Regions from separate parts of the Pseudomonas paeninsulae genome, predicted to be linked through region 1. Evidence: riboswitches for the same ligand, from Rfam matches in the RefSeq annotation. Region 1 holds a riboswitch; the other holds the start of a gene.
The links. A riboswitch is a leader RNA that binds a small molecule or an ion and turns the genes downstream of it on or off. The one in region 1 is predicted to bind cobalamin.
Positions count from the first base shown of each region.

Region 1 (14,973 bases):
CGGCCCGGCCTGCAGCGACTCGCACAACCCGGCGTAATGCACCACGCGTCCGCTGCCGACATAGATGCCGTGATGGCAATAGCCATGGCGCGGCGTGACCAGGTGTGCACCCAGCGGCGGCTCGACGTCTGCGTCGATATCCCAGAGCACCTGTCGTGCCCCGCGCATTGCGCTTGCCTGGAAAAACGGGAGGGTACTGCTCATGGCCGGCTCCAACCTGCGAAGCCCTTGGCTGGCCAAGGGCTTCAGCTGCGTTGCCAGGCTTGATGCATCAACCGCGCCAGCGGCTGCATGTCGCCGAGCTAGACAGGCTGCGGCTGGCAGGCCCTGCCCGATGCCGAGGCGCCACCGTGCAAATACTCAAAAAACGCCCAACGAACGGGCACCTTCTGGCTCGGCCAATGGCAGACAGGCAGGTGCCTCGAGACGGTTTCACCAAATGGAGAAAGACCCGGACGATTTGATTATTTGCTCAACGGCAGCTCTCCCTCCACGGCGCGAATGGCTTGCTTAAAAGTTCTTTGTAATCGTATAAATAGATATATTTCAATAACTTACAAAATATTAAAGGAGACTGGCACAGGCGTTGCTCTAGGGTTACCAACCGCTGCAAGACAACAACAATCCAAGTGGTGATCCGTAATGAGCTTCACTCTAAAGCCGCGTAACGGCCTGCCCTGCGCTATTGCCACCTCACGCCTACCTCGCTCCACGCTCGCCCTGATTCTGCTGCCCATGCTGCTGGCCGGTTGCGAGGCCGAACTGAACCTAGTGGCAGTCACCGAGCAAACCAGTCACGCCAGCCTGCGCACCGATCAGTACCAGGCGTTGGCCAGCAACTCAGCCGTCAGCGTGCTGGTCGGCAACGATGGCGTGGTCTTGGTCAGCCAGGACCTGGGCCTGAACTGGCAGCGCCAGCAGTTACCGGGGCAACCCGGGCTGATCGATGTGGATGCCTGCCCGGACGGCAGCTTCATCGCCCTGAGCTTCGACAACCAGCTATGGCACAGCGCCGATCAGGGGCTGAATTGGAATGCCCATGCGCTACCGACCGAGGAGCAGATGCTCACCGCAACCTGCGCACCCGGCGGTGCCTGGTGGACGGCAGGTGGTCTGACCACTCTGCTCGGTAGCCAGGATCAGGGCGCCAGCTGGGACACAACCAGCCTGGACGAAGACGCCATGCTCACCACTCTGCAGTTTCTCGATGCCGAGCAGGCGGTAGTCACTGGTGAGTTCGGCCTGGTCTTCAACAGCACGGACGCCGGCCAGAGCTGGCAGGCCAGCGGCAATCTGCCGGACGAGTTCTACCCGCACGCCAGTCGCTTCGTCAGCCTCGATGAGGGATGGGTGGGCGGCCTCAACGGCTTCATCTACCACACCGTCGACGGCGGGCAAAGCTGGCAGCGCCAGGACACCCCCTCCGCCGCGCCGATCTTCAACTTCAGCGCCAACCGCGACGGCCTGTTCGCCATCGGCGACCACAGCAGCGTGCTGCGCCTGAGCGGTGAGCGCTGGCAGGCATTGCCGACGCCGAACGCGCCGGCTTACCTGCGCGCCGCCAGCAGCAGCGACGACCATCGCCTGACCGTGGCTGGCGGCCGCGGCCTGTTGCTCAATCTCGATACCCGTCCGGCCCTGGCCGCCCAGGCTCAGTGAGGCTTTGACCATGTCCATGCATCGGTTCACCCATTTTTTCTACCTGGCCAAACTCTGGCTGTTTCGTCACCCGCGCCGGGTGCTGGCGCTGATCGGCGCGCTGACCCTGTTCTTAGCCCTGCAGATCCCGGCGCTCAAGGTCTATACCGATTTCGCCGACCTGCTGCCGCAGCAACACCCCTATATCCAGTTGCACAACAGCATCAAGGACACCTTCGGCGGCGCCAACGTACTGGTGATCGGCGTCGAGTTCACCGACGGTGACCTGTTCAGCAACGCCAACCTGGCCACCCTCGACCGCGTCACCCAGGCGGTGGATAACCTGCCGGGAGTCAACCACAACCTGGTCAGCAGCCTGACCCACCGCAACTCGCGCAAGATCTGGCTGACCGAAGTCGGCAGCATCAACTCCGAGCCCTACTACCAGCCCGAATTCGGCCAGCTCGACGCGCCACAACTGGCCGCGATGAGGGCCGACGTGGTGGCCAACCCGCGGGTCTACGGGCCGCTGGTATCGCCGGACCTCAAGGTGGCGCTGGTCAAGGCACAGCTGATCGAGGGCCAGCTCGACTACGAACAGACCTTCGCCCAGCTGCAGGCCCTGCGCCAGGCGGAAGTACGCGACGGCGTCAGGCTGTACGCCACCGGCCAGCCGGTGCTGGTCGGCTGGGCCTACACCTACATGGAGCAGATCCTGCAGATCTTCGTGTTCACCGTATTGGCCATGCTGGCCCTGCTGGTGTTCCATTTCCGCAAGGCCTACGGCGTGCTGATCCCGCTCGGCGGGGTGCTGATTTCGACCATCTGGGGCCTGGGCATCATCAGCCTGCTGGGCTACAACCTCGATCCGCTGGGCCTGGTGATTCCCTTCCTGATCGCCGCACGGGCCATGAGCCACGGCGTGCAGTTGGTGGAGCGCTACTACGCCGAAGTGCGCGAGCGCGGCAACGGTCAACTGGCCGCGCGCGCCACTTTCGATAGCCTGTTCCGCCCCGGCACCCTGGGCATCGCCTCGGACGCCATCGGCCTGGCGCTGATCGCCATCGGCTCGATCGCGCTGAACACCAAGCTGGGCATCTACGCCTCGCTGTGGGCGACCACGGTGATCTTCTCGGTGCTGATCGGCGTGCCGCTGCTGCTGTCGATCCTGCCGCAGCCGAAGAATCCCGAGATCAAGGAAACCTTCCTGCGCCACATCGGCGCCACCTGCGCCGCCACCGTGTCGCGCCCCGGTGCCGCGCGCAAGCTGCTGGGGCTGGCCGCGCTGGCGATTCTCGCCGGGCTGTGGGCCTCATCGCAGGTGCGTATCGGCGACTCCGAACCCGGCTCGCCAATCCTCTATCCCGAGCACGACTACAACCTGTCGTCCAAGCAGATCAACGACCGCTTCCCCGGTTCCGAGGAGCTGTACATCATTGCCGAGCACGCCGAGAACGGCGGGATCAAGCGGCCCGAAGTGCTGCACGCCCTGCAATCGCTGCAGGCGCACATGCTCAGCGACCCAGCGGTGGGTGGCAGCAAGGGTTTGCCGGACCTGGTCAAGCAGGTCAATCGGCTGATGCACAACGACGACCCGCGCTGGTTCCAGATCCCCCATGACGCCGATTACGTCGGCGGGCTGATGTTCACCTACATGGCCTCCAGCCCGATCCCCGGCGCCCTGGACGAGTTCAACGACACCGACGACCGCATCGCCAACCTGGTGTTCTATTACAAGGATCGCCAAGGCGAGACCATCCGCCGCGCCATGTTCATGGCCAAACAGTGGATCGCCGAGCACGGCGAGGATGTACCGGGCCTGACCATCCGCCTGGCCGGCGGCACCCTCGGGGTCGCCGCGGCGATGAACGAATCGGCGTTCGAGACCAACCTGCTGGTGCTGCCACTGGTATTCCTGCTGATCTTCATCTTCGTCATGCTGTTCTACACCAGCTGGCATGCCGGCCTGATGATGCTGATGGCGATGCTCTTCGCCACCGTGTTGACCTACGCCTACATGGGCCTGGCCGGGATGAGTATCGACATCAATACGGTGCCGGTGATCGCCGTGGGCATCGGTGTCGGCATCGACTACTCGATCTACATGATGGACCGCATCCGCGAGGAGATGGTCAAGAGCGGCAACCTGTCCGCGGCGGTGCACCGCGCCATCGCCACCACCGGCATGGCGATCAGCTTCACCGCGCTGACCCTGATGGCCGGCATCGTCATGTGGGTGCTGCTCTCCGACCTGCGCTTCCAGGCCGACGCCGCCAAGTTGCTGTGCGTGATGATCGTGATCAACGGTATCGCCGCCATGTTGCTGGCTCCGGCCTGGGTGCTGGTGTTCAAGCCGCGCTTCATCACCGATGCCTATGCCGATGCAGACGGTGTGATCCACGCCGACCAGGACACCGAGCCGAGCCCCCCAGTTGCCACCGATCCACTGCCGAATGCTACGCAGTCGAGCAGCGGACTGCTGCCCGAGGCGCGCCAACCGGCCTGAGCCGGCACGCACCAACAACCCACCGCAAGAGGTTCTGCCATGCAGACAAGAATAAGAAAAAGCCTGACACACTGGACCCTGGCCACGCTGGCGGGCGCAGGCTGCAGCCTGACGCCATTGGCCAGCGCCGTGGCCGACGAGGAGACGCAGGTCACCGGTTATGTCGAGAACGCCACCTTCGCCCGCGATAGCGTCGGTTTGTCGAAGTTTCGCAACACGCTGCAGCTCAACGCCGACCGCACGTTCGGCGACCTGGGCCAGCTGAACTTCAAGAACACCGCCTTCCACGCCACCTTCCGCGGCACCTACGATGGCGTCTACGACCTCAACAGCAGCGAATACGGCAGCGGCGCTGGGGGCGCCATCCAGCTGGAGGACACGGGCGCGATCAACCCCGCCGGTTCGGTGCCGCATGGCGGCGGCTTGAAGCTACCAAACACCTTCAACGTGGCCAACAATCCCAACGAGGGCATGATCGTCCTCGGCGAGAACCTGCATAAAACCCGTGGCGGCGTGGGCTTTGGCGTGCCGGTGCGCCCCTGTGACAAGGACAGCCGCGGCTGCATCGACGGCTACCTCGACTCCAGCAGCAACGACCTGCGCTTCCCCGAGTTCAACGATCGCCTGGATTTCATCCGCGAGCTGTATGTCGACTTCGACAATCAGCTGCCCAACGGCGACATCCTCAGCTGGCGTCTGGGCAAGCAGCAGGTGATCTGGGGCCGCACCGACCTGTTCCGCGTGCTCGACGTGATCAACCCGGTCGACTATTCGCGCAACAACATCTATGACGAACTGGAAGACATCCGCATCCCCATGTGGATCGCCAAAGCCGACTGGCGCATGGGCGCTGGCGAGCTGTTCGACGACCTCAATCTGTCGTTCGTGTGGAACGTCGACAAGTTTCGCCCGCACAACCTCGGACAATGCGGCGGCCCCAACTCGATCCTCGATGCGGCCTGCTTCTTCCGTGGCATGAACAACCTGTGGGAAAACGGCGGCACCGTTTCCAACTTCGCCTTCGGCGACACCGCCACCGACTTCGGCCCCGGCCAGATCGGTATTCGCAAGGCGCACATGCCGGCCTGGAGCCTGTCCAACACCCAGTTCGGGATCAAGCTGGAAGGCGTTTATGGCGACTTTGGCTTCAGCCTCAACGCCCTCACTTACCGCTCCCAGCTGCCTTCGCTTCGCGGTGGCATTGCGGCGCAGAACGGCTTCACCGGCGAGACCGGGGTATCGCCGAGCCTGATCGCGTTTGATATCCACTTCCCGCGGGTCAACTTGCTCGGCGGCTCGATGGACTACTACTCGCAGGCGATCGACACGGTATTTCGCGTCGAGGTCGCGCACACCGAAGGCGAGGAGTTCGCCAACACCCTGCAGTCGCGGCTGTTCTCCGAATCGGACGTGACTCGCTACGTGATCGGTGCGGACAAGAACATCTTCATTCCCGCACTCAACCCCGGTCGCGCCTTCCTGTTCTCCGCCCAATTGTTCGGCCAACACATCCACGAACACCAGGAAGAGAAACGTGTGCTGGGCAAGGTCGGCATGCCGGACTGGGAACAGAACTGGATCGGCACCCTGCTGGTCAAGGGCTGGTGGATGAACGACCGTCTCAGCCCGCAACTGCTCGCCGCGCATGACTTCAAGGCCCGGGCCACCGCCATCGCCCCGAGCATTGAGTACCTGTTCAGCGACAACCTGAAGATCACCGCTGGCGCCAACATCAAGGTCGGTCGCGGCGCCCGCGAGTACGACGATTGCCGTACCTGTAACCCCTGGGACCCCTTCACCAGCAGCGGCCAACCAGAAGGCATGAGCCTCGGCCTGACCGGCTATGAACCCCTTGGTCGTTTCCGCGCAGGCCCGATCGGCATGGCGCAAAAAGAAGACGAACTGCAACTGACCCTGCGCTACAGCTTCTGATCATCACGAGGAAGACCCATGAACAAGCAATTCCGCTTCCGTTTCGCCGCCCTTGCCCTGGCAATGAGCGCAGGTTTCGCCCAGGCCAACTCGGCCGTGATAGACCGCTCTTTCTACCCCTATAAGGCCGAAAAACCGGCCTTTGCCGGACTCAGCGCCGGCCTGACTATCAACAAAGCCAACGTCGCCCAGTTCAAGGACATCATCGATCCGGCCTTCTACGGCTTCATCGAGAAGGGCTGGCTGGACATGCAGGTCGGTGAAACCACCTCCTTCGACCTGCACCCTAACTATGTCGAGGCCACCCGTCAGGGTCAGAACAAGGTCAAGCTCGGCGCCAAAACCGGCGAGATCGACGGCTGGATCGCCGGTCGACCCTTCCCCCAGGAGCCCGATGCCAATGACCCGCGCGCCGGCGAGAAGCTGGCCTGGAACTACAAGTACGGCTACAACTGGGGCGACAGCGCGGCCATCTCGCCGTTCTACTGGAAGTACCGCGACATGGACTCAGCCAAGGTCGAGCGCACCATCAAGTTCGACTTTCACTTCCTCAACTTCACCGGCCGGGTCAACCAGGAACCCATGCCGTCGATCACGCCAAATCCCTCGGAGCTGTTTCGCGGCATCTACGTCAAGGTGCTCGAACCCTATGATGTGCGTAACACCCAGCTGCTGATCCACCGCTCCCAGGACGACCTCAAGCGCGACAACTCCTGGCTCTACCTCGGTTTCCAGCGCCGCGTACGGCGCCTGGCCACCGGCCAGGTGACCGATGCCTTCCTCGGCTCGGACCTGATGATCGAGGATTTCGAGGGCTACAACGGGCGCATCTCCGACATGAACTGGACCTACAAGGGCACCAAGTTTCTGTTGATGCCCTTCTACAACCACAACGACCTGACCTTGGACAGCGAAACCCATCAGGACAGCGACGGCTACCAGGTCGTGGCCTTCGCCGGCCAGGGCGGTTGTTTCCCCAATATCACCTGGCAACTGCGTAAGGTCTACGAGGTGGAATCGGCACCGGTGGAAGGCAGCCACCCGCTGTCCAAGCGGGTGCACTATGTGGACGCGCAGACCTTCACCGTGCCGCGCACGATTTCCTATGACCGCAAGGGCAGTCTGTGGAAGACCTTCACCATCGGCCAAGCCCACCCGGATCACCACCTGGCGAAAAACAAGGACAGCGGTGTGTCGATCGACGACAGCTTCAGCATGATCGACGTGCAAGCCATGCACTGCACCACCGGCCAGTTCAAGGGCCAGGTCGACCCGCAAATGAGCAAGCCGGAAATGTTCAGCGTGCAGCACATGCGCGCTACCGGTAACTGACAGGCCGTCCCCCGATACCGCCCGGCATGCTGCCGGGCGGTTCGCTCATCAGCCCCGAATTCAACTCAGGCGGCACACGCCCAGCACGGGCAACCGTGGCCCGTGCATCCGCCGCCTGCCCAAACCTTCAGTACGGATCGGATGCCATGTCACAGCGCGTGCCAGACAAGGGCCAGACCAACGAGCAACTCCTGTTGCTGACCGACAGCCAGGCCAACATCCTCTACGCCAGCCCGGCCCTGTGCCGTCTGGCTGGCCTCAGCGAAAGCGCCCTGATCGGCCGCCCCGCCTCCAGCCTGCGCCACCCGGACATGCCGCAGGGACCGATCAAGGATCTCTGGGCAACCCTCGGCCGCGGCCAGTCCTGGATGGGCATGCTGAAAAACCGCCGGGCCGATGGCCAGCCGTTCTGGGTCGACGCCTTCATCAGCCCGGTCCTGGAAAACGGCAAGGTACGCGAATACCAGGCCATCTATCGCCTGCCCCAGGCCGAGGCGATTCAGCGCGCCACCGCCATCTACCGTACACGCAGCCAGGGCAAGCACCCGGCGGCATTGCGCTGGCAATGGCTGACTCGCAACCGCGCCCAGACCCTGCTGGCGCTACTGGCCTTCAGCCCGCTCGGCCTGCTCGCGCTGAGCCAGAGCCCGCAACTGGGCGGCGCCGTATTGTTCGCGTGCGTCAGTCTCTGCTGGCTGCTGTTGAGCCTGCATGCCAAGCCTTTTGCCGCGCTGGTGGCGCACAGTCGGCGCATCGTTGAGCACCCGATCAAGCAGCTGATCTACACCGGCCGGATCGACGAAGTCGGCCAGTTGCAGTTGAGCAATCGCCTACAGGAGGCGCGTCTGGCGTCCATGGTGGCGCGCATCGGCGACAGCAGCAGCCGGGTCAGCGCCCATGCCGACCACACCAGGCAACTGCTCGGCACCAGCAATCAGGCGGCCGAGCAGCAGCAACAGGCCCTGGACGGCATCAGCGCCGCAGTCGAACAACTCAGCGCGACCATTCAGGAGGTGGCGGGCAACACGCGCAATGCCGCCGAACAGACTCACCAAGCGCAAGCCTTGAGCGACGACGGCCAGCGCCAGGTGGGCAACGCGCACCAGAGCATCGCCGCGCTGGCCGCCACCCTCGACCAGTCGGCCGCGGCGGTCACCGCCTTGAGCCAGCACAGCCAAGCCATCGGCGGCATTCTCGACGTGATCCGCAGCATCGCTGAACAGACCAACCTGCTGGCCTTGAATGCGGCCATCGAGGCGGCGCGGGCCGGCGACAATGGCCGCGGCTTCGCCGTGGTGGCCGACGAGGTACGCTCCCTGGCCAAGCGTACCCAGGCCTCCACCGACGAAATTCAGGGCATGATCGAAGCCCTGCGCCAGGGTACGGCGCAAGTGGTCAAGACCATGCAGCAAGGCCTGCAACAGTCACGGGCCAGCGTCGAACAGGTCGACGCCACCGCCCAGGCCCTGGCGCACATCACCCTGCGCATCGGTGAGATCGCCGGCATCAGCAGCCAGATCGCCGAGGCCGGCAACCAGCAGAGTCAGGCCGCCGAGGAGATCAACCAGAAGATCCACGCCCTGCAAGGGCTGGCCAGCCACAGCCGGCAACTGCAGCGCGACACCCTCGAGCTCGCCGACCAGGTCAGCAGCCAAGTCAGCCGACAGCGCGCATTGATCGAGCATATGCATGACCGCTGATGCCGAGGCGTCGGTCAGCCCCGCGGCATCAACAGCTCGGCCACTTGGCGGCCGCCGACGAAATGCTCGTCCACCAGGCGAATCACCTCCGCCTCGTTGCGCACCCGGTACCAGTCACCGGAGGGATAAACACTCAGGGTCGGCCCCTGGTCGCAGGGGAACTGGCACTGGGTACGGGTGATATGCACGCCTCCCGCGCACTCCAGCTTGCCGGCGGCCTTGAGCCGCGCGCGCAGGCTTTTCCACAGCGCCAGGGCGCCACGACGGGTGCAGCGTGGGCCGTTGCACAGCAGCAGGCGCTGCTGATGCGGCGGGATCTGCGACCAGGCGTGGTGCCCCGGTATGGCGGCGACTCCCACGCAGGGCAGGTGCAATTCGGGGCGTTCGATCAGGGCGCAGGCGACTTCCACCGGTAAGCCTTCGCTCTGGCCGATGGCGCTGGCGACAAACAGCTGCTCGGCCTCGGCCAGTTGGCCCAGTTCGCTGCGCAACCAGTCGAGGTGCGGGCTGCTGCTCTGCGGTTCCAGGTCGATCACCAGCAACGGCCGTTGACCTTCACTGACCCGCTGCCAGAGCTCGGCGTAACCGCTGCTAGTGTCGACGATATCGGCCAGCGCCGCCGCGCCGCGCAAGGCCGCCAGGCGCTGGCGGAACAGCTCGGCAAACGAGCCGTCGGCGAGGTCGGGGCCGACGAAGAGAATGCAGGCGTAGGGCGAAACGGGCGTGGTCATGGCGGCCTCCAGAGCGGGCCGGCAGTCTAACAGGCGATCCGTTTACGTAGGGTGGGTTAGCCGCATGCCGCGGTTGCCGAACAACACATCCATTCGCGACGCGGCGCAACCCACCAGCGGCGCAACGCGGTCCATCGCCTGCTGGGTTACGCGCCGCGCCACTGTCGTGTGTGGTCGGCGTCCCGCGTCGCTAACCCACCCTACAGGTCTACAGCGGCAAGGCCTCGCAGAGGTCGTCGAGGCTGACGAACTCGCGCTCCACCGCTGGCAAGCTCGGTCGGCGCAGCAGCAGCACCGGCAGGCCCAGCTCGCGGGCGACCTGCAATTTCGGCTCGGTGGCCTGGCTGCCGCTGTTCTTGCTGATCAGCACATCGCTGCGCAGACGGGCGAACAACGCACGCTCCTCATTCAGCTCAAACGGCCCACGCGCGCCGATGATTTCCGCACGCGGCACGGCCTCCTGACCTTGCAGGCAACGCACCGTCCAATGCTGGTGAGGGGGAATCTCGTGCAGGTGTTCCAGCGGCTCGCGCCCCAGGGTAAACAGCGGGCGCCGGAAGCCGTTCAGGGCTGCAACCAACCCGGCCCAGTCATCCACCTCGCGCCAGTCATCCCCTGTAACGGCCTGCCAACCCGGCCGGCGCAGCGCCCAGCAGGCCACCCCGCTCAGCGCAGCGGCGCGGGCGGCATTGGCGCTAATCTGCGCGGCGTAGGGATGAGTCAGATCGAGCAGCAGTTCGATGCCCTGCTCACGGATAAATCCCGCCAAGCCTTCGGCGCCGCCAAAACCACCCACGCGCACCTGGCAGGGCAGATCAGCGGGAACCCGGCCGAGGCCGGCCAGGCTGTAGATGCTCTCGGGGCCCAGGCGCCGAGCCAGCAACAACGCCTCAGTGGTGCCGCCGAGCAGGAGGATGCGCGCGCTCACGGCTTACGCACCTGCAGCAGGGTGATCGACAAGGCGCTGCGCCAGGTGTCGAAAGCGCCCAGCGGTTGCGCCTGGGCCACGGCGATGCGGGTCAACTCACCGCCGACCCGTTCGCGCCAGGCGACCAGCGCCGCTTCGCTTTGCAGGGTGACGGCGTTGGCCAGCAGCCGGCCGCCCGGCTTGAGGCTGGCCCAGCACTGCTCCAGCACACCGGGCACGGTCACCCCGCCGCCGATAAAGATTGCATCCGGCGCGGCCAGGCCGGCCAGTGCGGCGGGCGCGTGACCGGCGACCAGCTGCAGGCCCGGCACCCCGAGGGCGTCGCGGTTGTGCTGGATATGCCCCTGGCGGCCTGCGTCGGCCTCGATGGCGATGGCCCGGCAAGCGGGATGGGCGCGCATCCACTCGATACCGATGGAACCGCAGCCTGCGCCGACATCCCAGAGCAGCTCGCCCGGCTGCGGGGCCAAGCGCGCCAGGGTGATGGCGCGCACATCGCGCTTGGTCAGTTGGCCGTCGTGCTGATACAGCTCATCACGCAGGCCCGGTGTCAGCGGCAGCAGGCGCGCATCGGCGGCGGCGATACATTCGACCGCCAGCAGATTGAGATCGGCGGCGCGCGGCAGCTGCCAGTCGCTGGCCAGAGCATCGACGCGCCGCTCATTGGTGCCGCCCAGATGCTCCAGCACGGTCAGGCGGCTGGGGCCGAAGCCACGCTGGCGCAGCAGCTCGGCCACCGCCGCCGGGCTGTCGCCATCATTGCTCAGCAACAACAGGCGCGCGCCGGGGAAAATCCGCGCCTGCAACGCCGCCAACGGGCGCGCCACCAGCGACAGCACCGTCACCTCCTGCAACGGCCAACCGAGCCGGGCAGCGGCCAGGGATACCGAGGACGGCGCCGAGAACACCCGCAGCTCTTCGGCCGGCAGCTGCCGCGCCAGGCTGGCGCCGACGCCATAGAACAGCGGATCGCCGCTGGCCAGCACGCAAACAGGCGTACCACGCCGGGCCAGCAGCGGCTCCAGGCTGAAGGGGCTGGGCCACAACTCATGCGCGGCCGACAGATCCGCCGGCAGCAGGGCCAGCTGCCGCGCGCCAGCGACGATACAACGCGCATCGCCCAGCGCCTCGCGGGCCGCCTCGCCCAGGCCGGCATAGCCGTCTTCACCGATCCCCACCAGGGTTAACCAGGCCGTCATACCTACTCCTCTACGCCCGCCCGACGAGCAAGGGTGTCTGCGCGTCAAACAAAGCGGGCATAATACAGCCTTCGTCGGTGCCCAAGAGCCTGAACAGGGTCTGCTGCGCGTCGGCCATGCTGCGTTGGAAATGGCTTCGAACTGCTCATTTACTACTCGTAAACTCCGCATTCTCAGCCATTTCCGCCTTGCCTGGCTCTAGCTCGCACGCCCCTGGACAGGCTCTAAAATGGGCCTAAGAGGGAATCCGGAGCGATCTGCTGATCGTGACCGAGCTGCCCCCGCAACTGTAAACAGCGAGTCTGCCGCAACAGCGCCACTGGGTAACCGGGAAGGCCGCGCCAGATGATGACCTGTCAGCCAGGAGACCTGCCTACGACGCTAGTCGCGAGTGCCAACATCGGGCGGGGTGTACCGATGCCATTGAGTTCCCCTCCCACTTGGGCGGACTCTGCTGGTTCGGTCGCCGCGTCGTAGAAGCTGTTTACGATCTCGCGAGCTAGAGCCCTGCAAGGCAAAAACAGGCGAGGAAGCGGAGTGTACGAGCTGTACATGAGCATTCCGAGCCTGTTTTTAACGCAGCAGGGCCGACGCGCAGCAGATCGTAGGCAGGTTCGTTGTTGCTGGTGAACCTTTGCGCGACTTTTCCACCACCGTCGATCCGTCCGTACCACGCCCCGAAAAACCGGGATCGGCGTGCCCCGGCCTGTTGCGTATCGTCCATGCCCTGGACGGCGGCATCTGCCGGGTCAAGCTGGCCGGCGGCGTATTGAGTAGCGCCCAGGCCCGTGCCATTGCCGAGGCGGCCAGCCACTGCGCCAGCGGCGTATTGGAACTGACCAACCGCAGCAACCTGCAGATTCGCGGCGTGCGCCGCGAAGCCGAGAAGCCGCTGATCGAGCGCCTGCTGGCCGCCGGCCTCGGCCCACGGCATGTCGCCAGCGACGATGTGCGCAACCTGCTGCTCAGCCCCGCCGCCGGCCTCGACCCAGAGGCCCTGCTCGATACCCGGCCGCTGGCCGCACAACTGCTCGCGCTGCTGCAGGACAGCCCGGTGCTGCACGCGCTATCGGCCAAGTTCGCCCTCCAGTTGGACGGCGGCGAAGCCCTGACGATGCTCGAACACCCCCACGATATCTGGCTCAGCGCCCTGCCCGGACAGCCGGTCCGGCTGGCTTTCGGTCTGGCCGGTTGCCCCGGTGAGGCGCCACTAGGCGTGGTCAACGTCGAACAGGCGCCCGTGCTGATCGAACAACTACTAAAGCTGTTTCTCGAACTAGCCGGCACAGACCACAGCCGCATGCGCCAGCTGCTGAGCGTGATTCCAGCCAGCCAACTCCTGCAACAACTGCAAGCGCGCCTGCCCTTCACCCTGCAAGCCGCACCCGTAGCGTGGCAGCGTCCGCCGGTCAGCCCGCACGCGCCCATCGGCACGTATCCACAGCGGCAAGCGGGCCGGTGCATGGTCGCCACCGCCGCGCGACTGGGCCGGATCGACGCTGCGCAACTGCGCGCCCTGGCCGATTTGGCCGAACAGCAGGGCGACGCCAGCCTGCGCCTGACGCCCTGGCAGGGCCTGCTGCTGCCGAATATCCCCGCGACGGCGGCAGACGCCGTGCTGCAGGCGCTGGGCGATCTCGGCCTGCTGAGCGATGCGCATGAGCCCTTAACCAGCCTGATCGCCTGCACCGGCTCCGCCGCCTGCGGCAAAGGCCTGAGCGACAGCAAGGCCGATGCCCTGCGCCTGGCCGAGCGCCTGCGCGCCAGCAGCGCACGGCCGCAGGTGCATCTGAGCGCCTGCCCGCGCTCCTGCGCCGCCGCGCACACCGCACCTTTTACCTTGTTGGCCAGCAGCGCCAGCCACTACCAGCTCTATCAACGCACGCCTGAGGTGGCCGGTTTCGGTCAACTGCTAGCCGCTGCCATGACTATCGACGAGGCCGGCGACTGGTTCGCCGCCCACTGCGCAACAGGAAACCGCAATGCTTGAGTACATCCGCGATGGCCAGGAAATCTACCGCCAATCGTTCGCCACCATCCGCGCCGAGGCCGACCTCAGCGCTATCCCTGCCGATCTGGAAAAACTAGCGGTACGGCTGATTCACGCCTGCGGCATGGTCGATGTGGTGCAGGACCTGCGCTTTTCCGCCGGTGCCGGAGCGGCCGGCCGCGCCGCCCTGGCCAAGGGCGCGGCGATCCTCTGCGATGCGCGGATGGTCGCCGAAGGCATCACCCGCCCGCGCCTGGCCGCCAACAACCCGGTGATTTGCACCCTGCACAACGAGGGCGTGATTGATCTGGCCCACGAGCTGGGCAACACCCGCTCGGCGGCGGCCCTGGAGCACTGGCGCGCGCACCTGGAAGGCAGCGTGGTGGTGATCGGCAACGCCCCCACCGCGCTGTTTTATCTGCTGGAAATGCTCGACGCCGGCGCGCCCAAGCCGGCGCTGATCATCGGCATGCCGGTGGGCTTTATCGGCGCGGCGGAGTCCAAGGACGCCCTCGCAGCCGACAGCCGCGGCGTGCCCTACGTAATCGTGCGTGGTCGCCGCGGCGGCAGCGCGATGGCGGTGGCGGCGGTCAACGCCCTGGCCACGGAGGTGGAGTGATGAGTGCTATAGAGCAACCCGGCATGGCCCGCCCCGGCAAAGGACGCCTGATCGGTCTCGGTGTCGGCCCCGGCGACCCGGAGCTGATCACCCTCAAGGCCCTGCGCCTGCTGCAAGGCGCGGCGGTGGTCGGCTACTTCGTGGCCAAGGCCAAAGCCAACAAGGGCCAGGGCGGCAACGCCTTCGGCATCATCGAAGAGCACCTGACCGATGCGCAGCAGCGCCTGCCATTGGTGTACCCGGTGACCACCGAGAAGCTCGCCGCGCCGCTGAGCTATGAGGATGTGATCAGCGACTTCTACGACACCTGCGCGGTGCAGATCGCCGCCCAGCTGGACGCCGGCCACGACGTGGCGGTGATCTGCGAAGGCGACCCGTTCTTCTACGGCTCCTACATG
Region 1 covers NZ_CP141799.1:5,289,909-5,304,881, forward strand. Annotated here, with positions in the region: gene VCJ09_RS24425 (lecithin retinol acyltransferase family protein) at 1-204, opposite strand, end outside; gene VCJ09_RS24430 (YCF48-related protein) at 643-1,659, shown strand; gene VCJ09_RS24435 (efflux RND transporter permease subunit) at 1,670-4,144, shown strand; gene VCJ09_RS24440 (DUF1302 family protein) at 4,184-6,076, shown strand; gene VCJ09_RS24445 (DUF1329 domain-containing protein) at 6,095-7,408, shown strand; partial or broken gene VCJ09_RS24985 (PAS domain-containing protein) at 7,555-7,872, shown strand; gene VCJ09_RS24450 (methyl-accepting chemotaxis protein) at 7,963-9,108, shown strand; gene VCJ09_RS24455 ((2Fe-2S) ferredoxin domain-containing protein) at 9,123-9,839, opposite strand; gene VCJ09_RS24460 (cobalt-precorrin-6A reductase) at 10,048-10,767, opposite strand; gene cbiE (precorrin-6y C5,15-methyltransferase (decarboxylating) subunit CbiE) at 10,764-11,966, opposite strand; cobalamin riboswitch at 12,158-12,357, shown strand; gene cobG (precorrin-3B synthase) at 12,601-13,956, shown strand; gene VCJ09_RS24475 (precorrin-8X methylmutase) at 13,949-14,575, shown strand; gene VCJ09_RS24480 (precorrin-2 C(20)-methyltransferase) at 14,599-14,973, shown strand, end outside.

Region 2 (14,973 bases), 2.2 Mb from region 1:
CGCTGCTGACCCCGGCGTGAATCTCGTAACCGCTGACGTCGGCATTTTCCAGGAGCAGTTGCCCGCGCACATTGCGCAGCTGCTTCTCCGGTTCCAGCACGGTTGAGAAGTCCAGCAGGGCCAAACCCTGGCTGCTGCCCGCCGCGCCCTCCAGGCCGCGCGGATCATCGATGCGCTGGCCAAGCATCTGCAGACCGCCACAGATGCCCAGCAACTTGCCGCCGTAGCGCAGGTGCTTGGCGATAGCCGTGTCCCAGCCCTGCTCGCGCAGAAACGCCAGGTCGGCGCGCACGCTCTTCGAGCCAGGCAGGATGATCAGGTCGGCGGCGGGTATCGCTTGACCGGGGCCGACAAACGTCAGCTCGACCTGCGGGTGCAGGCGCAGCGGGTCGAAGTCAGTGTGGTTGCTGATGCGCGGCAGCACCGGCACCAGCACCTTGAGCGTCTCGGCCGCCTTGGCGATCTGCCGGGTATCGATGGCGTCCTCGGCTTCCAGGTGGAAATCCATCAGGTAGGGCAGCACGCCGAGCACCGGTTTGCCGGTGCGTTGCTCCAGCCAATCCAGGCCTGGTTGCAGCAGGGTGATATCGCCGCGAAAACGGTTGATCACGAAGCCCTGGACCCGCGCCTGTTCCGACGCACTGAGCAATTCGAGTGTACCTACCAGATGAGCGAAGACGCCGCCCTTGTCGATATCGGCGATCAGGATCACCGGGCAGTCCACTGCCTCGGCGAAGCCCATATTGGCGATGTCGCCGACGCGCAGGTTGATCTCCGCCGGCGAGCCAGCGCCCTCGACCATCACCACCGGATAGGCGGCGGACAGACGCTGGTGCGACTCCAGCACCGCGTTCATCGCCACCTTCTTGTAGTCGTGGTAGGCCACGGCATCCATGCTACTCAGGGCGCGGCCATGGATGATCACCTGGGCGCCGGTGTCGCTATTGGGCTTGAGCAGCACCGGATTCATGTCGCTGTGCGGCGCCAGGCCAGCTGCCTGGGCCTGCACAGCCTGGGCGCGACCGATCTCGCCGCCGTCGGCAGTTACCGCGCTATTGAGCGCCATGTTCTGCGGTTTGAACGGCACCACGGCCACGCCCTGGCGCTTGAGCCAGCGACACAGCGCGGTTACCAGGGTGCTTTTGCCGGCGTCCGAGGTCGTACCTTGAACCATTAGCGTGCTCATGCAAACTCCTTGGCGAATACCTGTAGTGCCTGCTCCAGGCGCAGCCAGCCCTGCTCGTCCGCCGGCAAACCGAAACGCAGGCTGTCGGGGCTGGCGAACAGGCGGGTGAGAATGCCATTACAGGCGAGAAATTCGTGTATCAGGCTGGCCCGCCGATGGACGACCCACTGGAACAAGGCACAGCCACCAGTCGGCGCTAAACCATGGGCGCTGAGCAACACCGCCAGACGCAGACCATCGGCACGCAAGCGCTCGCGTTGCGCTTGCTGACCGAGCTGATCCTGCAACAGCGCCGTTGCGACTACCCTGCTCGGCCCGCTGACAGTCCAGGGCCCAAGCAACTCGGCCAACTGATCGAGCAGCTCTTGCTGCGCCAGGACAAAACCCAGGCGAATGCCGGCCAAACCGAAGAATTTGCCGAACGAGCGCAGCACGACCAGCCCTGGCAGCGCGCTATGCGCCGCCAGGCTGTGCTCGGGGGTGCAATCGATAAAGGCCTCGTCGACTACCAGCCAGCCACCGCGTTCGGCCAGGCGTGCATGCCAGCTCAGCAATTGCTCGGGCGCGAAACGGCGGCCGGTGGGGTTGTTCGGGCTGACCAGCAGCAACACGTCGAGGCGCTCCAGGGCACGGTTGATCCCGCCTTCGCTGAGTTCCAGCAGGCGATGGCCTTCGCGTTGCCAGGCGGCGGCATGTTCGGCATAGGCCGGCGAGACGATGCCGACCCGAGCGTTGCGCCGCAATCGCGGCAGCGCCTGGATCGCCGCCTGGGAGCCAGCCACCGGGAGCAGATTGGCCACCCCGTAATAGTCGCGGGCGGCAACTTCCAGGCCGTCGTCCAGTTCGGGCAGACGTGTCCAGGCCGACGCGGGAATATCCGGCAGCGGCCAACCATAAGGGGCGATACCGGTGGACAGATCCAGCCAGTCACGCAACGGAATGGCAAAATTCAGCGCCGCCGCACGCAAGCGGCCGCCATGTTCAAGCACGATAAAGCTCCCAGAGCACCAGCAGCGCCAGCCACAGCAGCACCCCGGCGTAGACCAGATTGATCGCCCGCTCGATATCCCGCGCCCGCGCTGGCGGGCCCTGACCCAGTTGCGCACGCGGGTGCAATTCGCCGTGATACTCGGCCGCGCCGCCCAGGCTGACGCCGAGGGCACCTGCACCGGCGGCCATCACCGGGCCGGCGTTGGGGCTGTCCCACTGCGGCGCCTGGCGTTGCCAGCAACGTAGCGCCAGGGCCGTCTTGCCGAGCAGCGCATAGGTCAGCGCCACCAACCGCGCCGGCAGGTAATTGAGGACATCGTCGATCTTCGCCGCGGCCCAGCCGAAGCGCTCGAAACGCGGATTGCGGTAGCCCCACATGGCATCCAGGGTATTGCTCAGGCGATAGAGCACCACGCCCGGCGCACCGGCGACGAGGAACCAGAACAGCGCGGCGAATACCGCATCCGCGCCGTTTTCCAGAACCGACTCGGTGCCGGCGCGCGCCACGCCCGAGGCATCCAGCTCGGCGGTGTTGCGGCTGACCATATAACCGACCCGCTCGCGCGCCAGTTGCAGATTGCCCAGGCGCAAGGCCTGGGCCACCGGCAGGGCATGTTCGCCCAGGCTCTTCAAGCCGAGGGCGGCATAGAGAGCAAGTATCTCCACCGCCCAACCGAATACCGGCACCTGCGCGAGCACCCCGACCAGCAGGGTCAAGGGCAGTACCGCCAGACACCAGGCGCTGACTCCATGACTGCGCCAGCCACCGCCGCCGACGTTGAAGCGCTGTTCGATGCGCTCAGCCATGCGCCCGAAGGCCACTAGCGGATGCCAGCCTTTCGGCTCGCCAAGGGCTGCATCCAGCGCCACTCCGGCCACGGCGCCAAGTACCAGGCTCAAGCCCATGCCTCGCTCGCTGGCAATACCGTCATCGTGTTCCCCATTGATCCTGAAACAGCAGTTCACTCAGTGGGCGCGGCTCTGCCCACCCCTGTTGCACCAGCATCGGCGCGTCGTAGAACGCCACCACCGGTCCCAGACAGAGCACCGCCAACGGCTTGCTGCCGGGCGGCATGCCCAGCAACTCGGCCAACGCCTGCGGCTCGAACAATGAAACCCAGCCCATGCCCAGGCCCTCCGCGCGGGCGGCGAGCCAGAGATTCTGAATCGCGCAGGCCAGCGAGGCCAGGTCCATCTCCGGCAGAGTGCGGCGGCCGAACACATGCCCCTCGCGCCCGTCCATCAGCGCCACTACCAGCAGTTCGGCGCAGTCGCGGATGCCCTCGACCTTGAGCCGCATGAATTCGCCGGAGCGCTCGCCCAGGGCCTCGGCGGTGCGTAGCCGCTCCTCGTCCACCAGACCATGGATCGCCTCGCGCAACGCTGGGCGGGTAATGCGAATAAAGCGCCAGGGTTGCATCAGGCCAACGCTGGGGGCCTGGTGCGCCGCCTCGAGCAAACGCGCGAGCAGTTCCGGCGCCACCTCGCCGCCGCTGAAGTGGCGCATATCGCGGCGTTCGGCGATCGCACGATAGACCGCCGCGCGCTCCTCCGGGCTGAAGGCATGCTGGTCACCGGATGCACTCATGGCTGCTCTCGCGGAAGAAACAGCGCCGCAGCGGCCAGCGGGTCGGACGGCAGGTAGAAGTGGATATAGGACGCCGTCAGCTGACCGATGCGATAGACCGGCTCGGCGGTGCGCCTGTAGTTCGGGCACTCGCCGCGGGTGATCGGGACCAGCGCGCTGGTCAACGCGGAGTAATGGAAACTGTGACCGCGCAGCCGGCCCTCGGGCAGTTCGGCGAACTGCAAGGCCATGGCCGTCATGCGCGGCTGCAGGGTCGCCTCGCCCGCCAACACACCGAGCATGCGGCCACTGGCGCCCTGCTTGTCGGTCAGTTTGTCGAGCAGATAGAGCATGCCGCCACACTCGGCATGGATTGGCTTGCCAGCGGCGTGATGGTCGCGAATCGCCTGGGCCATGGCCTGATTGGCCTCGAGCCGCGCCAGGTGCAACTCCGGGTAGCCACCGGGCAGGTAGAGGCTGTCGACCTCGGGCAGCGCCTGATCGGTCAGCGGCGAGAAGAAATGCAACTCGGCGCCCAGCTCACCCAGCAGATCCAGGTTGGCCTGGTAGAGAAAGGCGAAGGCGCTGTCGCGGGCCACGCCGATGCGCACGCCGTCGAGCAAGGCCGCAAGCTCACGCGGCGCGGGCGCGGCGAACTCGACCGCCGGCGGCAAGGCCACATCGGCGCTGGCGGCCAAGGCATCGGCGGCAGCATCCAGACGGGCATCCAGATCGGCCAACTCTGCGGCCTGCACCAAGCCTAGGTGGCGACTCGGCAATCCGACTTCGGCGCTGCGCGGCAGGGCGCCGTACCAGCGGATCGAAGCCGGCAGCGCGGCGTGCAATATCTCGCCATGGCGCGTACTACCGACCCGGTTGCCGAGTACCCCGGAAAACGGCAAGTCCGGCTGGAAGGTCGCCAGGCCATGGGCCATGGCGCCGAAGGTCTGGGCCATGGCCGAGCCGTCGATCACCGCCAATACCGGCACAGCAAAGTGTCGAGCCAGATCGGCCGCTGAAGGAGTGCCATCGAACAGCCCCATCACCCCCTCGATCAGGATCAGGTCGGCCTCGCCCGCGGCCTCCCAGAGCAGGCGCCGGCTCTCGGCCTCGCCGACCATCCACAGATCGAGCTGATACACAGGCGCACCGCTGGCGCGGGCGAGGATCATCGGGTCGAGAAAATCCGGCCCGCACTTGAACACCCGCACCCGCTTGCCCTGGCGCGTATGCAAGCGCGCCAGGGCGGCGGTGACCGTGGTCTTGCCCTGCCCCGAGGCGGGCGCGGCGATCAGCAGGGCCGGGCAGCTTCTAGCACTCATCGCGACCTCTCGTTAGCCAATGCGCTGCGCGCGAGGAAGCACCACGCAGGCAGTACCGGTGGCAAGTGGCGCTGACGACGCGCCCGGCGCATTAAGAGCGAGAACATCAGAACTCCACCCCTTTCTGCGCCTTCACACCCGATTTAAACGCATGCTTGACCAGGCTCATCTCGGTGACGGTGTCCGCCGCCTCGATCATGCCCGGCAAAGCGCCACGCCCGGTCACCACCACATGTTGCAGCAACGGCCGCGCCTCGATATCGGCAAGCACCGCTTCCAGCTCCAGATAGCCATATTTCAGGGCGATATTCAGCTCATCGAGCACCACCAGGCCAATGCCCGGATCGCTGAGCAACTGCGCGGCGACCGCCCAGGCTTCGCGGGCCTTGTCGATATCGCGCTGACGATCCTGGGTTTCCCAGGTGAAGCCCTCGCCCATCACGTGGTAGCTGACTTCATCGGGGAAACGCCGGAAGAAGGTCTCTTCCCCGGTGCTGGCCGCGCCCTTGATGAATTGCACCACACCGACCCTGAGGCCATGGCCGAGGGCGCGAGCGACCATGCCGAAGGCACTGCTGCTTTTGCCTTTGCCGTTGCCGCTGTGCACTAGCAGCAGGCCATATTGGTCCTGGGCCTGGGCGATTTTCTCGTCGATCAAGGCCTTCTTGCGGGCCATGCGCGTCTTGTGTCGCGCGTCGCGTTCTGCCGACTCGCTCATCGCTCACACTCCCACAGCCGTAACGGCATACAGGAACGGCTGCACAGCACAGCGGCTGTCATGGGGGGAAGGGGTTTGCTCATCTCGATTTAGCTCCGTCGCTCTCACCCGTGCGACCCAGGCGGGAAAAGACATACGGAGAGCGAGGACGCATGAACTGCAACAACCGCGCAGCCACACGCCAGACAACGCCCTCCGCGATGTCGTGGACTGCAGCAGGCCGGTCTCCGGGCTTGCGAGCGGCGCTCCGACTATGCAGAACACCTTCAAACGCGCCTTCCCATGCCAATGCACAGTGGCTCAATCAGCGTTTGTTTAAACTCGCCTACCGTTGCGGGGGCAGCGTCGAAATTGTTGGCGTGAACACGCACAACGTACCGACTTCCCTGTTTCACCCCGCGGACGCACAGCGTTGGGGGCACCTGTTGCAAGCCGCGCAGGTTAGTGGCACGCGGTCTTAGCGTCAATGGATAGGCGCAGTTCGGTAGCCGGGGCAATCCGGGGAAGCCATCAAGAGTGGATCGAACTTGGAGCCCAGGGTTAGCGCAGCGGGTCTAAGCTTTGCTCTCTACTACTCACTCCCGGGTTGCATCCGGCCTACGTATCGCAGGCCTTGCGCATGAAACATAAGAGCTGCGCAATCACAGCCTTCAGCGCTTGCGACACAGCGTCAAGCCGTCACCCAGCGGCAGCAGCGACAAGTCGATGCGCTGATCGTCTTTCAGGGCCAGGTTGAGCGCCTGAATGGCGCGGGTGTCGTCACTGCCTGGGGCCTGCTCCAGCACCCGACCGCTCCACAGGGTGTTGTCAAACAGGATCAGGCCGCCCTGGCGCACCAGCCGCAGGGCATGTTCCAGATAGGCCGGGTAGTTGGCTTTGTCCGCGTCGATGAAGATCAGGTCGAAGCTACCCGCCTGCCCGCCACGCTCAAGCGCGACCAAGGTCTCCAGGGCCGGTGCCAGGCGTTGTTCGATGCGTTCGCAGAGGCCGGCTTCGCGCCAGTAGCGCTCGGCGATGGCGTTGTAGTCGCCGGGGATATCGCAGCAGATCAACCGCCCCGCCTCCCCCATGGCCTGAGCCATGCAAAGGGCGCTGTAGCCGGTGAAGGTGCCGACCTCGACAATCCGCCTGGCGCCGGTCAGTTGCACCAGCAGCGCCATGAACTGGCCCTGCTCGGGCGCGATTTGCCAGTTGGCATTGGCCAGCTGCGCCGTCTCATCGCGCAGACGCTTGAGCAGCGACGTTTCGCGCAGGGAAACGTCGAGCAGATAGTGGTAAAGGCTGTCGTCAAGCGTGAGGGTACGGTTGGTCATATGACTCTCCTGAATTACTACGCGCAGGTCCAGATAAGAGATGCCATGTCGTCTACCCGGCAATCCGTAGACCCTATGTTCATGCGAAAGCCGCGAATTTCATCCGGGCTATGGGCTGGCCCTACGCCGTCGTCAGGGATTACCCGCCAGTTCGGGACTGAATACGCGCTTGGCATCCAGATAGGTGCGTTGCCAGTAGCTGTTGCTGAGGCTGTCCAGACGCACGGTGCCGCCGCTGGAAGGTGCATGCACGAAGCGGCCCTCACCGACATAGATACCAGCATGGCTGACCTGGCGCCCACCGCTGGTGGCAAAAAACACCAGGTCACCGCTTTTCAGCGCATTACGGCCTACGGCTGGCGCACGCATGCTGATCAACTCGCGGGTAGAACGCGGCAGGCTGACGCCAGCCGCGTCGCGATAGACGTAGCCGATCAGCCCGCTGCAATCAAAACCGCCCGCCGGGGTATTACCGCCATAACGATAGGGTGTGCCGACCAGTCCGAGGGCGCGAAACAAGACCTCTTCGGCACCACTGTCGATGCTGGCAACGGGCACATGAACGATTGACTGTGGAGCAGGAGGGCGACCGGCGCAGGCAGTCAGCAGCGCGGCAAGCAGAAGCAGGGCAACACGGGTCGTGAAGTGCATGAGCGGAACGATCCAGAGCCTGAGTGCGCTCTACTGTGCCGACTCAGGAGAAACCGCGCAACCTTTGCGGCTGCGCCGAGAAATCAGGGATGGCGGGCTAGCTGATCGGTCGGGGCCATGGCCAACGCCCGCTTAGCCTCAATAAAGGTGCGACTCCAATAGCGATCGTCCAGGCTGTCAACCCGCACACCACTGCTGCGGCTGGCAGAATGGATGAACTGGTCATCGCCCAGGTAGATGCCAGCATGGCTGACCCGACCGCGACCGTTGGTAGCGAAGAACAGCAGATCACCCGGCTCCAGTTCTTCGCGCTCAACCAGCGGCGCATCGATCTTGATCATTTCGCGGGTCGAACGCGGCAGTTGCATGCCGAGCTCTTCCTTGAACAGGTAGCCGATGAAACCGCTGCAATCGAACCCCGACTTCACCGTGCTGCCGCCATAGCGGTAACGGGTGCCAACCAGCGACAGGCCGTGGGACAGGATGCTGTCGGCCAACTGGGGAAGCTCGTAGGATTTGTCGCCGGCAAAGTCGATGACTGCTTCGGCTTCGGCTTTCGCTTCGGTATCGTCAAGAAGAACTGCATGTTCAGCCGTCTTGACCTTCGCCACTGCAGTGGTCGCCGGCGTTTGCGGCGCGTGACTGGCGCAGGCGGCCAGAACCAGAGTGAGGGCGAGAGGCACGAGAGGGGCGAAGTGTTTGAACATGAGCACAACGTGTCGTAGTTTCACAAGGGCGCGACTATGCCTTCAATGCCCTTCATTTGCAAATTCTATGGCTGTTGATGTGACTCAGTAGCGCCGGCAAAACATCTAAGGCTCGCCCCTGCAGATGTATGTCGACGACATCGCTAAAATCGCTACGATTCGGATTGATCTCGGCGGTGAAACCACCCGCCTGACGGGTGCGCAGCAGCGGTTCGACGATATAGGGGAAACTGGCGCTGGTGCCGATGCTGATGACCGCCTCGAAGCCTTTGCCCAGTTCGGTATACAGGCTGTCGATCGCCTGCTCCGGCAGCATTTCCTCGAACAACACCACCGGCGGGCGCAGGATGCCGCCGCACTGCTGGCACTTGGGCGGCAGTGGCCGGCTCAGGTGCTCGGCCAGTTGCGGGTCTTGTGCGCCGCAGGACTGGCAATACAACGGCGCCAGTTCGCCATGGATCTCGATCAAGCGCTCGGGCGGACTGCCGGCAGCGCGGTGATAGCCATCGATATTCTGGGTCAGCACCCAGCACTGGGGTTTCAAACGCTGCAACTCGGCGATGGCGTAATGCCCGGCATTGGCCTGGGCGCCGAGACAGGCTTTGCCCAGTTCGGCCAGGTACTTCCAGCACAGCGCGGGGTCGCGTTGCAGCATGGGACCGGAAAGCGCCGCCTCAATCGGCAAGCCTTCGGCGGTCTGGCCGCTGTACAGGCCGCCGATGCCGCGGTAGGTCGGCAAACCGGAGTCGGCGGACAGACCGGCGCCAGTGATGATCAGGATGCGCTCGACCGCATTGATGGCTTCGGCGACACGGACAATGACCTCATCCATCTCAAGCTCTCCTGCGTAGGGTGGATAAAGCGTCAACCACCCTATCGGCTCAATGATTGACCGTATAGGCCAGCATCATCGACAACTGACAGAGCGGCCGACCGCTCTGTACGTGCCACTGATTGAACGCTGCCTGCACGGCTGCGCGGTCTTTCAAGCTGGTCGGCACCTTGTCGATGATGTTCTGCGCCTTGAGCGCGGCGACCATGTCATCGCTGGGAATGAAGGTATCCTTGCCGACCATGCGCAAGAACCGCGGCGCGGACAACCCACCCATCTGGCTACCGTGCTTGGCCAGGTAGCGCCACAGACCAACGATATCGGTCACTGGCCAGTCGGCGATCAACGCACCGAAGCTGCCTTTCTCCCGGCGCACATCCAGCACGAACTGGGCATTGCGCGGCACGCTCTTGAGCTTGCCCAGGTGGCGGATGATGCGCGCATCCTGCATCAGGTTTTCCAGACGCTCGGCGCCCATCAGTACGACTTTCTCCGGATCGAAAGCGAAGAACACCTGCTCGAAAACCGGCCACTTGGCATCGACCAGGCTGTGCTTGAGACCGGCCCGAAAGATGCGCAGGCTGATGGTGGACAGATAGCGGTCATCGCTCAGCGCACGCAACTCTGCATCGCTACACGGCTGCGGCAAGCGCGCCTCGAGGGCAGCGGTCGAGCCAAAACGATTCAGGCAATACTCATGGAGCCATTTGTAGTCGCGCATCATCCCTCGCCTTTGCTTGTCGCTTGAGCTTTATCGCTGGCCCTACAGATTCATCACATTGACGAAGCGTGATGCGGCATTTTCGTCGATTCTCAGGTTCTTGAAGTCGAACAGGTTGCGGTCGGCCAACTGCGAGGGCACTACGTTCTGCAACGCGCGGAACATGATCTCGATACGCCCCGGCGATTTGCGCTCCCAGTCCTGGAGCATCTCCTTGACCACCTGACGTTGCAGGTTTTCCTGCGAGCCGCAGAGGTTGCAGGGAATGATCGGGAACTGCCTGAGCTTACTGTAGGCCTCGATATCCGCCTCGTTGCAGTAGGCCAGCGGGCGGATCACCACGTTACGCCCGTCATCGGCACGCAACTTCGGCGGCATGGCCTTGAGTGTGCCGCCGTAGAACATGTTGAGAAAGAAGGTTTCCAGGATGTCGTCGCGGTGATGCCCCAGGGCCATCTTGGTCGCGCCGATCTCGTCGGCGAAGGTGTACAGGGTGCCGCGGCGCAGGCGTGAACACAGCGAACAGGTGGTCTTGCCTTCCGGGATCATCTCCTTGACCACCGAATAGGTGTCTTTTTTGACGATGTGGTAGGGCACACCAATGGATTCCAGGTAGGCCGGCAACACATGCTCGGGGAAGCCTGGCTGTTTCTGGTCCATATTCACCGCGACTATCTCGAACTTGATCGGCGCGACCTTCTGCATATGCAGCAACACATCGAGCATGGTGTAGCTGTCCTTGCCCCCGGACAGACAAACCATGACCTTGTCACCGTCCTCGATCATGTTGAAGTCGGCAATGGCTTCGCCGGCCTGACGACGCAGGCGTTTTTGCAGCTTGTTCTGATTGACCGAGAGGCTACCCATGGTGCACTGGAATCCGGAGGCTTACTAAAGAGCGGCATTTTACCCAGAAAGCGCGACGCGCCCTACCCCAATCGCGCTGCAATGCTAGGCTCGAATAATGAACGACGAACTTGACCCCTCTGCCGATCTGGCAGAACACCTGCACCAGCTGCTGCAGGACGCCCCCGCCGGGATTGGCGAATACCAGTTGATCCAACAGCTGAAAGATCGCCACTGCACGCACATTCCCCACTTGCCGCTGACCGACAACCTGGTGCTATTTCGCACCCACTTCCTGGTCTTCAACGCCCTGTACCGGCTGCGCGAGCAGCTATGGAGCGAACGGCTCGGCTTTGTCCAGATCAACCCGCTGTGCATCCAGCTGCTGCCTTACCAGGCTGGCAGCGCCGAACTGAGCGAGCACGACCCGTTGCGCGAGTATTACCTGGATCTCAGTCAATTGAGCGACACCGACGAGCGCGATGTGGAAAAGCTGCTGGCCAGTTTCTGGACACGCATGCAAGGCGGCGAGGAAAAGCGTGCAGCCTTGGAGCTGTTCGAACTGAGCGAAAGCCAGCAAGTGCTCAATCTTGGACTTATCAAGCATCGCTACAGGCAACTGGTCAGCCTGCATCACCCCGATCGAGGCGGCAGCACTGCGCGCCTGCAGTCAATCAACAAAGCGATGGAAATTCTGGAACGCTATTACAACTGACTTTCAGAGACCAATTTGCTCTAAGAGCAGCCCTCTCTCGAACGCCAGCCTCTGCCTATACTGCGACATACGGTCGCATAGGTTCGGCCAGTACCCGGTGGAGCTGTCTACGCGCGCCGGGCACTTCGCTGGGGGGCGACCGCATAACAAGAGGAGGTGTCTGGCATGATCCATCACGTTTGGGGGCTCTTCACCCATCCCGATCAGGAATGGCAGGAAATTCGTGGCGAAGAAGAAACCATCAGCCACATGTATCTCACCCACGTACTGGTGCTCGCCGCGATTCCGGCGATCTCAGCCTTTATCGGCACCACCCAGATTGGCTGGTCCATCGGTGATCGGGCACCGGTAATGCTGACTGAAGCCAGCGCATTGCAAATGACGATCATGACCTACCTGGCGATGCTTGCCGGTGTTGCGGTGATGGGCGCCTTCATTCACTGGATGGCACGTACCTATGACGCCAGCCCCAACCTGACCCGGTGCATCGTGTTCGCCGCCTACACCGCGACGCCCTTGTTCGTCGGCGGCCTGGCGGCGCTCTATCCAAATATGTGGCTGGCCATGGTGGTGGGAACACTGGCCATTTGTTACACCGTCTACCTGCTCTATGTGGGTATCCCAACCTTCATGAGTATCCCCGAGGATGAGGGTTTCATGTTCTCCAGCTCGGTACTCGCAGTAGGGTTGGTGGTACTGGTGGCGATGATCGCCTGCTCGGTGATTTTCTGGGGTCTTGGGGTAGGCCCGGTCTACACCAGCTAAGGCATGGCAGCGAAGACCGTACGAAACCACCTCACGGTGGTTTCGTCGTTTTGGGGCTGCCGTAGCGGTTCGGCTTAGGCATAATCGCGCCGTCATCTTCAGGTTACGCCCATGCCCGAACACATCCACACCCGTGTCGAGTCCTGTTACCAGCAGGCCGAGGCCTTTTTCAAACAGCGCTTTGTCCGTGCCGAAGTGAGTTTCAAACTGCGCGGGCAAAAGGCCGGGGTGGCGCACCTGACGGAAAACAAACTGCGCTTCAACCCCCAGCTATACCGGGAAAACCGCGAAGATTTCCTCAAACAGACGGTGGCCCACGAAGTAGCACACCTGATCGCCCATCAACTGTTTGGCCTGAAGATCCAAGCTCACGGCGAGGAATGGCAACTGATCATGCGCGGCGTCTATGAGTTGCCGCCTAACCGCTGCCATAGCTATGACGTCAAGCGTCGCAAGGTCAGCCGCTTTATCTACCGCTGCAGCTGCCCCCAGGGCGATTTCCCCTTCTCCGCCCAACGTCACGCCCTGGTCGGCAAAGGCCGGCGCTACTTCTGCCGGCGCTGCAAGGTGACCCTGAGCTATACCGGCGAACAGCGAGTGGAGTGAGCATCCGTCGAGGTTCCCCCGCAATACATCGAAGAGCCAAGCGGCGGCCCCTCGTCAGCCAGCAGACACCTGGGATAGGCCCATCTGCATTACCAACGACCGCAGCTGCGCGCAACTCAGACCGCCAAGGCCCCACTCGCCGGCATCACGTCTGGATCTGGAGTGCTGGCGTTGTACGGTATCGGTACCGCGCAGGTCAGCAGGCCGGGGCAGCGTTCCTCTGCGGCCATCTGGCTGGGGTCTGATCTGATGCAGCACGGCTGCTGATTGCCATCGTCGGTGCCCTGGAGATTGGCAACAGCGTCTTCGCCCTGCTCGGCGTACTGAGCGAGCGCTACCTGTGCTGGTTCGGCCTGCACGCGATTCGCACCCGCGGCAGCACGGCCGCCCCCGGGAATGGCAGATAAGGGTAAGTCGGTTACCATCAGCGGTGTAGTTTCTCGATGGTTTGTACCGACGACTCAAGCGAAACGAGGTGACATGACGCCCATACAACGACTGCCGGTCGAGGCCGGTCTGGATGCGGAACGGCAGTTACTGGAACAGGTGCATGCCGGTGCCCTCGACTGTGGCTTGCTGTTCTGGCGGCCACTGGATGCCGCGCTGGTGATGCCGCGCCGCCTGAGCCGTCTGGCTGGTTTCGCCGCCGCCGAGGCGGCCTGCGCGGCGCAAGGCTGGCCGGTGGCACTGCGCGACACCGGCGGCGAACCGGTGCCGCAGTCTCCGGCGGTGCTCAACGTGGCGTTGGCCTATGCCGTGCCCGCGGGCGACGATGAGCAAAAACGCATCGAAACGGCCTACCTGCGCCTGTGCGAGCCACTGTGCGACTGGTTGCGCGACCTCGGTCTGGATCCCGGCCTGGGCGAAGTGGATGGCGCCTTCTGCGACGGCCGCTACAACGTCACCCTGGAGCAACGCAAGCTGGTCGGTACCGCGCAACGCTGGCGCCGGCGGCCGAGCGATGGCCGCCACGTGACCCTGGCCCATGCCGCTATCCTGCTGGACAATCAGCGCCAGTCGATGGTCGAGGTGGTCAATAGCTTCTACCGGGATTGCGACCTACCGAGCCGTTGTCGGGTCGCCAGTCATGTGGCGCTGGACGAGTTCATCACCCCGGTATGGCCGGCTGCAAACGGCCTGCAGGATTGCTACCGGCAACAGCTGGCGGGGGCGGGATTGCCGCTTTCCGCGTAGGGTGCGCGGGGCCGCCGCAGGGTAGGCCCCAACACGCCGCTCCTGCACGGCGTAGATGGTCTCGATCTACGCACCCCCTTGCAAGTGCTGCGCAACAGCGCTTGGTCGACACGACGTGTAATGATCGTGCCCACGCTCCGCGTGGGTAGGCGGCCCGAACGCTCCGCGTCCATTAGTGGTTGAGGCGATCAAAGCGCCTCGGATAAAGCCCGAAACAAAGACCTCGATTGAGTTTGAGGAGCGCAGCCCATGCCCGAAACATAGCGCCATGGATCGCTGCCAGCCCCTTACGCCACGACCTTGGCCGCCTTCAGCGCGGTGATCCGTTCAGCCGAGTAGCCCAGCTCGCGCAATACCTCCTCGGTGTGTGCCCCCAGCGCTGCGCCCACATGCCTAGGCTCGGGCAAGCCACCGGAGAACTTGATCGGGCAGGCGATCTGCTGCTGCGGGGCCTGATCGCTCCGCGGCACCTCGGTGATCACTTGGCGGGCCTTGAGCTGCGGGTGCTCGACCGCCTCGGCCAGGCTCAGCATCGGCTCGACGCAGGCGTCCAGACCGGCGAATAGCTGGCTCCATTCGGCAAAATCGCGCGTCTCGAATTCGATCTCAAGCTCGCGCTTTAGTGCGCACTGATCCTCGGGCTTGGGCGACAGGCCGCGGGCAGCCAGTTCCGGACGTCCCAAGGCGGCGCAGAACTGCTGCATGAACTGCGGCTCCAGGCTGCCGACCGAGAACCAGCGACCATCACGGGTGCGGTAGTAGTCGTAGAAACTGCCGCCGTTGAGCACCTGGTTTTCCATCTGCGGCTCGACCCCGGCAGCCAGATAACCCGCCCCGGCC
Region 2 covers NZ_CP141799.1:3,102,274-3,117,246, forward strand. Annotated here, with positions in the region: gene VCJ09_RS14180 (cobyric acid synthase) at 1-1,186, opposite strand, end outside; gene cobD (threonine-phosphate decarboxylase CobD) at 1,183-2,175, opposite strand; gene cbiB (adenosylcobinamide-phosphate synthase CbiB) at 2,168-3,076, opposite strand; gene bluB (5,6-dimethylbenzimidazole synthase) at 3,105-3,764, opposite strand; gene VCJ09_RS14200 (cobyrinate a,c-diamide synthase) at 3,761-5,065, opposite strand; gene cobO (cob(I)yrinic acid a,c-diamide adenosyltransferase) at 5,172-5,783, opposite strand; cobalamin riboswitch at 5,985-6,224, opposite strand; gene VCJ09_RS14210 (O-methyltransferase) at 6,434-7,096, opposite strand; gene VCJ09_RS14215 (C40 family peptidase) at 7,229-7,747, opposite strand; gene VCJ09_RS14220 (C40 family peptidase) at 7,831-8,454, opposite strand; gene VCJ09_RS14225 (NAD-dependent deacylase) at 8,507-9,286, opposite strand; gene VCJ09_RS14230 (DNA-3-methyladenine glycosylase I) at 9,336-10,007, opposite strand; gene ttcA (tRNA 2-thiocytidine(32) synthetase TtcA) at 10,050-10,874, opposite strand; gene VCJ09_RS14240 (DNA-J related domain-containing protein) at 10,972-11,568, shown strand; gene VCJ09_RS14245 (Yip1 family protein) at 11,734-12,333, shown strand; gene VCJ09_RS14250 (SprT family zinc-dependent metalloprotease) at 12,445-12,939, shown strand; gene VCJ09_RS14255 (hypothetical protein) at 13,056-13,298, opposite strand; gene VCJ09_RS14260 (lipoyl protein ligase domain-containing protein) at 13,420-14,133, shown strand; gene VCJ09_RS14265 (CaiB/BaiF CoA transferase family protein) at 14,421-14,973, opposite strand, start outside.
Region 2: linked by a shared signal. The riboswitch ahead of cobO (cob(I)yrinic acid a,c-diamide adenosyltransferase) and the one ahead of cobG (precorrin-3B synthase) in region 1 are both predicted to bind cobalamin.